DNA from 3 places in the Enterococcus avium genome. Region 1 is predicted to be linked to each of the others. Evidence: predicted binding sites of a transcription regulator. Region 1 holds the regulator's gene; each other region holds the start of a gene.
What was found. The regulator HrcA, encoded in region 1, represses chaperone genes, less so after heat shock. The targets are predictions, from matches to a motif close to TTAGCACTCNNNNNNNNNGAGTGCTAA.
Positions count from the first base shown of each region.

Region 1 (3,288 bases):
TAGTTTACATTTTATTGAGCTACAATCACCATTGCTGGTCGCAATACGCGATCATGTAGCTGATACCCTTTTTGCAGCACATTTACAATAGTGTCAGGTTTTACGTCATCTTCTGCTGGAACAGTTTGTACTGCTTGATGCAGATTTGGGTCGAACGTTTCACCTTCTGCTTTGATCTCTGTGATACCTTCTTCTTTTAATGCAACAGTCAAGCTTTCAAGAACCATTTCTACCCCTTTTTTCAGACTAGCGCCTTGATCGTCAGTAACTTCAGTTGCTAGGGCTCTTTCTAAATTGTCGATCGCTGGCAGTAATTTTTTGCCAAGATCTTGTGAACGGTAACGAACCAGTTGTTCACGTTCATTTTTGTTGCGGTTAGACATATTTGCGATCTCAGCGCGAGCTCGTAAAAATTTGTCTTCCATTTCGTTAAACTTATTCGTTAGTTCTTCGACTTCTGAAACTTCTGGAATATCAATATCTTCCGCTTCTTTTTCGGTCGACTCATTTTCAACTGATTCGACTTCTTCTAATTCTTCTTCAACTTCTTGTTTCTTTTCTTCTGCCACTGCGCGTACTCCCTTTCTTTGTAGGAATCGTTTCTAGTGATATAAACCCAAAGAACGATAATAATCGTCCAATGCGTTCGTCAACTCGTATCGGAAAACTTCCAATAGACCAAAAATCTTTGAATATGGCATCGATGTTGGTCCTAATAACGCAATTGTTCCGCGGCCATGTCCACGAATTTCATAGTTTGCTTGAATCATACTAAGATGATCAAACAGATCATTTCCCATCTCCGCGCCAATTCGAACATGAATATCGCTATCATAAGGCAACAGTAGCTGTGTCAGCTCATCTGAATTCTGCATCAATGAATACATTGATTTCACATGATTAAAATCTTGATCAGGATTAAAATTCAAAATATTCATTCGTCCACTGACAAACACCTTATCCTCAAAAGCATCATTCAAAATCACGTCAAATAAGTGACTGATTCCTTCAGTTGTCTGGAAGTAACGATGCAAAATCATTGGAATCTCAGTTCTCAATTTTTGATAAACACTTACCAAAGGTTGGCCTACTAAACGATCGTTGATAATTCGAACCATTTTCTCCAAGTCCTGACTGTCTACATTCTCAGGAATGCGAAAAACTTGACTCTCAACATTTCCTTTATCTGTGACGATGATCGCCAAAATCTGACGATCATTTAATGGAACAATTCGAAAACCAGTCAATGTCCGATCCTTCATTTCAGGGCCAAGTGAGAACGCGGTATAGCTAGTAACTTGTGAAAGTATCTTGGCAGACTGCTGAATGATATCATCAATCTCATGAATATCTTTCTTAAGCGATCTGCGAATCTGGTCTACTTCTTGATTACTCACCTTCGCTGGCGTTAATAGATAATCCACATAATATCGATAGCCTAAAGCTGAAGGAATTCTTCCAGATGAAGAATGAGTCTTCTCTAACATGCCTAATTCCTCTAGCGCCTTCATATCATTGCGGATAGTTGCGGAGCTTGCTTTTACGCCTTCTTCCATCAAACTTTTTGATCCGACCGGTTGACCCGTATTGGTAAAGTTTTTGATGATTAAGCTGAGAATCAGTTTTTGTCTTTCCGTTAACATTCTTCTCATCCTTTAGTTAGCACTCTTTCTTTTTAAGTGCTAACTCGATTATTAATATACCAACAACTTCTATATAAGTCAAGGAAAAAATATAAAAAATTAGCACTCTACACATGAGAGTGCTAATTGGCGTTACTCAGTAAAAATTCTTCAAAAACATCATTCCCGCGAAATAGTCCCTCCTCAGTCAAACAAACCCCCGAATCCGTCTCTGTTATCAGCTTTTGCTGTTTTAATTTTTCAATCACATCCCCATACACATCCATCATACTGAAGCCAAAACGATTTTCAAAAACGGTTTTATCAACACCTAAAATTTTTCTTAAGCCCAGAAACATTTCCTCTTCAATCTGAGCTTTTTGAGTAAGGATTTCTTCCTCTAACACGGGGAGCTGATCATTTTTCAATGACTTTAAGTAATGCTGGATAGGTCCTCGATTTTTATAGCGTCGATTTCCAAGGTACCCGCTAGCACCTGCTCCGAGACCAAAATAATTTTGATTGTTCCAATAAACTAGGTTATGTTGACTTTCGAACCCAGGTTTTGCAAAATTACTGATCTCATATTGTTTACGCCCAGCTTTTTCCATCGCATCGATCGTTTCGGCATACATCTGTGCTTCTAATTCTTGCTCAGGAAGATGCATCTTCCCACGTCTAACCCAATTCATAAACATCGTTTGATTTTCTAAAATCAATGAATATAGTGCGTAATGAGGTAAATCTAAAGCCAAGGCTCGTGTTACCGTATCACGAAAACTTTCTAGGGACTGACCCGGCAATGCATAAATTAAATCGATCGTTACATTGCTAAAATCTTTTTCTTCTAGCAATTGGATCGTATCATACACATCCTGTGCGGTATGCTTACGACCAATTTTTTTCAGCAAACGATCATCAAATGTTTGAACACCCATTGATAAGCGATTGACTCCATAGTTTTTCATTACATCCAATTTATCAGCAGTTAAATCGCCAGGATTCGCTTCGACTGTAAATTCTCCATTATAATAAGGAAGGATTTCTCGCAATCCACTCAATAAACGTTCTAACTGACTTGCAGTCAATGACGTTGGGGTGCCCCCTCCAACATAAAGTGTTTCCATTTTTTCGACTGGGTTTTGTCTTAAAGCTAAGCGTGCCTCTTTCAACAACGCTTCGATATATTCATCTACAGGCTGACCTTCAAGAAAAACTTTGTTGAAGTCGCAGTAGTAACAAATATGTTCACAAAACGGGATGTGAATATAGGCTGAAGTAGATTTTGTCATCTCGTTCCTCTTTCTAAGTAGTAGTAACAGACGTATTCTAACATACATCTCTCTGCTAAAAACAAACACTTGCTTTTACCGAGCATTCCTAATGTAATTTTTACATTCAAAAAAAGACTCGATGATCCTGAATAATCTATTTCAGGTCGTCTAGCCTCTTTTATTTGTAACATTTGCGTGTGTAGTAAAAAAAGATACTCCCAATAATCCCAAAGCCGATTAGCGAAAGTGAAGGATTCGCTTGATCATTTGTTTTAGGGTATTCCTTTACTTGTATATTTTGTTGCTGATCATCAGTCTTTTTTGACGTTGCAGACAGGGTCGTGGGCGTTTTTTCTCCCTCTTTTCCATCTGCCGAAAGGTCATCCCCCGCT
Region 1 covers NZ_NBSL01000002.1:1,445,688-1,448,975, forward strand. Annotated here, with positions in the region: gene grpE (nucleotide exchange factor GrpE) at 12-569, opposite strand; gene hrcA (heat-inducible transcriptional repressor HrcA) at 603-1,643, opposite strand; gene hemW (radical SAM family heme chaperone HemW) at 1,766-2,914, opposite strand; gene AUF14_RS07405 (LPXTG cell wall anchor domain-containing protein) at 3,075-3,288, opposite strand, start outside.

Region 2 (3,288 bases), 1.1 Mb from region 1:
AGCAATCATGATTTGGAAATGTTGCGGATGGGAGCCTACCCATGGAGCTTAAAGCAACGTATTTTGGGTGATCGCGGACATTTGTCTAATGATGATGGAGCATTAGTTATGACCGACATTTTAGGCGACCGGACAAAGAGAATCTATTTAGGACATTTAAGTAAAGAGAATAATATGAAGGAATTGGCGCATATGACGATGGAAGAAACACTTACGCGTTATGATCTTGGTGTGAATCACCAGTTCCAAATTTTTGATACCGATCCAGATAGTGCAACCGAATTATATGCGATCTAAAAAGGCAAGCTTGCTTTTGCAGGCTTGCCTTTTTCTAACTGTAAACACTAAAATGCTGATTTAAGTGTCTCGGTTCAATGACTTCATCGATCATTGCAATGGCATAGTCTGCCATACTGATCTCACTTTTACCAGCGGCATTTTTGCGTAAGTGATCATCACTAACTTGATAATGGCCCGTACGTAACCCGTCTGGGATAAAGTTTGCCGCTGGACTTAGGTAGGTCCAATTTAATTGTTGCGCGGCTTTCAAGTCTAAAAACGCTTGGTACATATTGTAGGCAGTTGGATAATAATTGGCGTTTGGATCAGAAAGTTCAATCATTCTATGCTTATCGTCAATAAACAGCGAAGAAGCTCCGCCAACTACAATCAAACGTGTATCAGTTCCTCGTAAAATAGTGATGAGATGTTTTAGGGATGTTTGGTGCAGTTGTTCTTTTCCGACTGGTGGACGAAACGCGTTGATTACAACATCAAAAAATTCCATCTCATTTTTAGTAAGTTCAAATAAATCCTTCACTAAAATTGGTACCTCTACCTCTAATTTTTCTGGATGGCGTACGATTGCGGTTACAGCTAAATTACGATTCAACGCTTCTGCTAAAATCAGTGAACCGGCATGACCGGTAGCACCGATAATTGCTACTTTCATACAAAAACCTCCTTAGGCTACATTGTATCTTTAGTCTAAGGAGGTTTTTATAAAATAGCAAAAGATTCGATTGGTATCACTTACGACTGCAATGCCAATTGTGTCAATATAACTAACAGATTCATACCTACATGAGTGATCATAGAAGTCCAGATACGACCGCTATAACGATACATACCGCAAAACAAGCAACCTAGACCTGCATATAAAAGATAGTGGCCATCATTATGAGCAAAAGCGAATAGGGCAGAGCTTAGTAGTGCAGGTAAGAAAAAACCAAATCTTTTTTCTAATGAGCCGAAAATCGCACGGCGAAATACAAATTCTTCCATGATTGGTCCAGCAATAGTGGTTGCTAAGATGAAAATCATATTGTTCATAATCAGTTGGACAATGTTTTGAGTATTTTGTGAAGCCACTGATTGCCCAAGAAAACGCTGCTCGATTTGCAAAATAAGCATTTGTAGAATTAGGGATGCTGGGATTCCAACGATTCCAATTACAATAGTGATCAAAAGATTTTTTTGTCGCGTTTCTAAGCCAAACGTTTTTGATTTGATACGATAAAAAATCATTAGGATAGCACCTAGAAAATAGGTTAGAGTCGTTAACTGAATAATCAATGATGGTCCGGCTTTTAGAAGACTCTGAAAAAGAACTGGTGAAAAAAGCACTAATCCATAAGTGAAGATTGTAATAAAACTATATTTTTTTTCAGTCATTAGTATTCCTTTCTAAACATTTATCGTTCCCAAGTATACCATATATCATTAAAAACTTAGTGTAGAAAAAATCAAAAAAGCAGACGAAGGACTTGCAAAAAGAAACAAAAATGGTATTATAAGAATTGTGAGTTAGCACTCGATAACCAAGAGTGCTAACAACTTAGAAAATCATTACTAGTTGGAGGGATTTATTGTGTTAAAACCATTAGGTGATCGTGTCATTCTTGAAGTTACTCAAGAAGAAGAAAAAACAGTTGGAGGCCTAGTCTTAGCTTCAGCGGCCAAAGAAAAACCGCAAACAGCTAAAGTTGTAGCTGTCGGTGAAGGCAATGTGCTGGAAAACGGTCAAAAAAGTCCAATGCCAGTAGCTGTTGGTGATATGGTAATGTTTGAAAAATACGCAGGTACAGAAGTGAAATATGAAGGCAACGAATACTTAATCATCGCTGCAAAAGATATTATGGCAATTGTAGAATAAAAAAAATAATGAGGTGAAAGAATCATGGCAAAAGATATTAAATTTTCTGAAGATGCTCGCGCAGCAATGCTACGTGGTGTAGACAAATTAGCAGATACAGTCAAAGTTACATTAGGACCAAAAGGACGCAATGTTGTTTTAGAAAAATCTTATGGTTCTCCGTTGATCACAAATGACGGTGTAACAATCGCAAAAGACATCGAGTTAGATGATCATTTCGAAAATATGGGTGCAAAATTAGTTTCAGAAGTTGCTTCAAAAACAAATGATATCGCTGGTGATGGTACAACGACAGCTACCGTTCTTACACAAGCAATCGTTCGTGAAGGCTTGAAGAACGTAACTGCTGGAGCAAACCCAATGGGTATCCGCCGCGGAATCGAATTAGCTACAAAAGCAGCAGTTGAGGAATTGCATAGCATTTCTAAAGTTGTTGATTCGAAAGATGCTATTGCACAAGTTGCGGCTGTTTCTTCTGGCAGTGAAGAAGTCGGTAAGTTAATTGCTGAAGCAATGGAAAAAGTTGGTAACGATGGAGTTATCACAATAGAAGAATCTAAAGGGATCGATACTGAACTAGACGTAGTTGAAGGAATGCAATTTGATCGTGGTTACCTATCACAATACATGGTTACTGATAACGATAAAATGGAAGCTGCTTTAGAAAACCCATATATCTTGATCACAGATAAGAAAATCTCGAATATTCAAGATATTTTGCCATTGTTAGAACAAGTATTGCAACAATCTCGTTCACTATTGATTATCGCTGATGACGTGGATGGCGAAGCATTACCAACATTGGTATTGAATAAAATTCGTGGAACATTTAATGTGGTAGCAGTGAAAGCTCCTGGTTTTGGTGATCGTCGTAAAGCTATGCTTGAAGATATCGCAATCTTAACTGGCGCTACTGTAATTACAGAAGATCTTGGATTAGACCTTAAGGAAGCAACAATTGAAAACTTAGGTACTGCTGGTAAAGTTGTTGTAGACAAAGATAATACTACAATCGTTGAAGGTTCTGGCGATAAAGCTGCATTGAATGATCGTGTTGAAATGATCAAACGCCAAATTGGTGAAACAACTTCTGATTTTGATCGTGAAAAACTTCAAGAACGCTTGGCAAAACT
Region 2 covers NZ_NBSL01000002.1:349,998-353,285, forward strand. Annotated here, with positions in the region: gene AUF14_RS01800 (MBL fold metallo-hydrolase) at 1-297, shown strand, start outside; gene AUF14_RS01805 (NAD(P)-dependent oxidoreductase) at 332-952, opposite strand; gene AUF14_RS01810 (CPBP family intramembrane glutamic endopeptidase) at 1,033-1,674, opposite strand; gene groES (co-chaperone GroES) at 1,871-2,155, shown strand; gene groL (chaperonin GroEL) at 2,180-3,288, shown strand, end outside.
Region 2: the regulator HrcA is predicted to act here: its motif matches at 1,807-1,833, upstream of groES (co-chaperone GroES).

Region 3 (3,288 bases), 900 kb from region 1:
TCAATTGTGTTTGTTCTTTTTCTTTAAGTTCGCCCACTGGAATGCCAGTCCGTTTTTCAACGATCTGCTCCATGTCCTTTTCAGAGATGACCGGTGTTTCTTCATCCGTCAATTGACGATCTTTCATTTTTTGCAATTTATTGATTTGATCACGGTAGTAAGCGGCTTTTTCAAAATCTTCTTCTTGAGAAGCTTGTGATTTTTGTTGTTCAGCTTCCGCTAATTTCTTGTCAATCGTCTTTGGATCGACGATTTGAATCGTTAAGTTTTTCTTTGAACCTGTTTCATCTAGCAAATCAATGGCTTTATCCGGTAAGAAGCGGTCTTGAATGTAACGATTTGAAAGCTCAGCTGCTGCTTTGATAGCATCATCCGTATATTTTACATGATGATAATCTTCATAGCGTGGTTGTAAACCCTTCAAAATTTCGATCGTTTCTTGAACAGATGGTTCTTCCACTCGAACAGGTTGCATCCGACGTTCTAGCGCCGCATCTTTTTCAATGATTCGGTATTCGTTTAACGTGGTGGCGCCAACCATCTGCAATTCGCCACGAGCTAAAGCAGGTTTTAAGATATTACCAGCATCCATGTTGCCATCTCCGGCGGCACCCGCACCAACAATTTCATGTACTTCATCGATGAAGAGGATAATATTTTCAGCTTGACGTATTTCTTCGATCAATTTCTGCATCCGTTCTTCAAATTGGCCACGGATTCCAGTACCTTGAACAAGCGAAGCAACATCCAAACGGATAACATCCTTGTCCATTAATTTCTGTGGTACATCGCCGTCAACGATTTTTTGAGCCAATCCTTCAACAACCGCTGTTTTACCAACACCGGGTTCTCCGATAAGAACCGGATTGTTTTTTGTCCGGCGATTTAAAATTTCGATGACGCGTTGAATTTCATCGTCTCGACCAACGACTGGATCGATATTTCCTTCACGAGCCAATCCTGTGATATTAATTCCGTATTCACCTAATAGACCGCCACCATTATTCCGGGGTGGTTGATTGTTAATACCATTTCCGCCACCGAATTGGGTAGGTGGTGTTTGATCCGCAGCTCCTTGACGCTGTTGCATTTGTTGGGACATAGAGCGGAACAAGTCATCTAAACTTCCAAAACCAAAAGGATCATTTCCTGCCATTTGCGGCGCACCTCCAGCTTGATTCTTCAATTTTTGATAGCAATTTTGACAATAATCTAATTGCTTTCGTTGACCATTGACATTTGCATATAAATGAATCGTTGCTTCATTTTCATGACAATTTTGGCAAAGCATTTTTTTCACCCTTTCAACAGTTAATTGTTTCTTCCATTGTACATCGAGTAAGCGAATCTCGTAAAAAGATACGCTGATCAGTTGTTTGACTTTTACTGACCTTAAGAATAATTATAGCGAGAATCTCAATAAATGCAAACAGTTTGTTTCATTTTTTAGCAGACAGAGATATAGAGTGCTAAAATGAATGGACAATTACTTTTTTCGCAAGTCATAGTTGTTATGTAAAAAAGATGAAAACAAGAATAATAAGGGTTTAAACAGTTAATCAAGATATTTTAAGAAAGGGCATACAAATTGAGAGAATAAATCGATTAAAATTGTTGTATCCACCGCAAAAAAATGGTAATCTAAGAAAATGAAGGGCTCAAAAAGATGGATGTTATCATTAAAGCCCTAACATAAAAAAACATTTTTTTTTATAAAGGAGAACGGTCAATATGGAAAAAAAAGATTTTCACGTAGTAGCAGAAACAGGGATTCATGCACGTCCCGCAACTTTATTGGTGCAAGCTGCAAGCAAATTTAACTCTGATATTAACTTAGAGTATAAAGGAAAATCAGTTAACCTTAAATCAATCATGGGAGTTATGTCTCTAGGTGTTGGCCAAGGCTCTGACGTGACTATCTCTGCTGAAGGTGCTGACGAAAAAGAAGCAATGGAAGCAATCGTAGAAACAATGAAGAAAGAAGGATTATCTGAATAATGGTTGAATTACTAAAAGGTATTGCCGCAAGTGACGGAGTTGCCGTTGCGAAAGCTTATCTGCTAGTACAACCGGATTTATCTTTCAAACAAAATAATGTAGAAGACACTGCTGCCGAAGAAAAGCGTTTAGACGACGCTTTGGCGGCTTCTTCTGCTGAATTAGAAAAAATTCGGGATAAAGCAGCGAAAAGCTTAGGTGAAGAAGAAGCACAAGTTTTTGATGCTCATTTAATGGTTCTTTCAGATCCAGAAATGATTGGTCAAATTAAGCAACATATTCAAGATAACAAAGTGAATGCTGAAAGCTCACTTAAAGAAGTAACTGATATGTATATTGGCATGTTCGAGGCAATGGATGATAACGCTTATATGCAAGAACGTGCAGCGGATATTCGCGATGTAACGAAACGTGTTATGGCGCATTTATTAGGAGTATCTTTGCCAGATCCATCAATGATCGACGAAGAAGTTATCGTTGTAGCGCATGACTTGACGCCAAGTGATACTGCTCAACTAGATAAAAATTTTGTTAAAGCCTTTGTTACTGATATTGGCGGACGGACGTCTCACTCAGCAATTATGGCTCGTTCATTAGAAATCCCAGCAATCGTTGGTACGAAAGAAATCACTTCTAAAGTAAAAGAAGGCGATGTATTGGCAGTTAATGGAATCATCGGTGAAACGATCGTTAACCCAACTGAAGAACAAGCGGCTGAATACAAAAAAGCTGGCGAAGCTTACGCAACGCAAAAAGCAGAATGGGAAAAATTAAAGGATGCTGAAACAGTTACAGCTGATGGCAAGCATTTTGAATTAGCAGCAAACATCGGTACACCAAAAGATCTTGAAGGCGTTCATAATAATGGCGCTGAAGCAATTGGTTTGTATCGTACTGAATTCTTATACATGGACTCTTCAGATTTTCCAACAGAAGACGATCAATTTGAAGCTTACAAAGCCGTTTTAGAAGGCATGGGCGACAAACCAGTCGTAGTTCGTACAATGGATATCGGGGGAGACAAAGAATTACCTTACTTGACTTTACCTCACGAAATGAATCCATTCTTGGGTTATCGTGCATTGCGTATTAGTCTATCCGAACTAGGCGATGACATGTTCCGTACACAATTACGTGCATTGTTGCGCGCTTCTGTTCATGGTAACTTACGCATCATGTTCCCAATGGTTGCGACATTAAAAGAATTCCGTGCAGCGAAGAAAATGTTCAACGAAGAAAAAGAAAAATTGGTTAAAGAAGGCGTGGAAGTTTCTGATACGATCCAAGTCG
Region 3 covers NZ_NBSL01000002.1:549,289-552,576, forward strand. Annotated here, with positions in the region: gene AUF14_RS02780 (ATP-dependent Clp protease ATP-binding subunit) at 1-1,291, opposite strand, end outside; gene AUF14_RS02785 (phosphocarrier protein HPr) at 1,732-1,998, shown strand; gene ptsP (phosphoenolpyruvate--protein phosphotransferase) at 1,998-3,288, shown strand, end outside.
Region 3: the regulator HrcA is predicted to act here: its motif matches at 1,447-1,473, upstream of AUF14_RS02780 (ATP-dependent Clp protease ATP-binding subunit).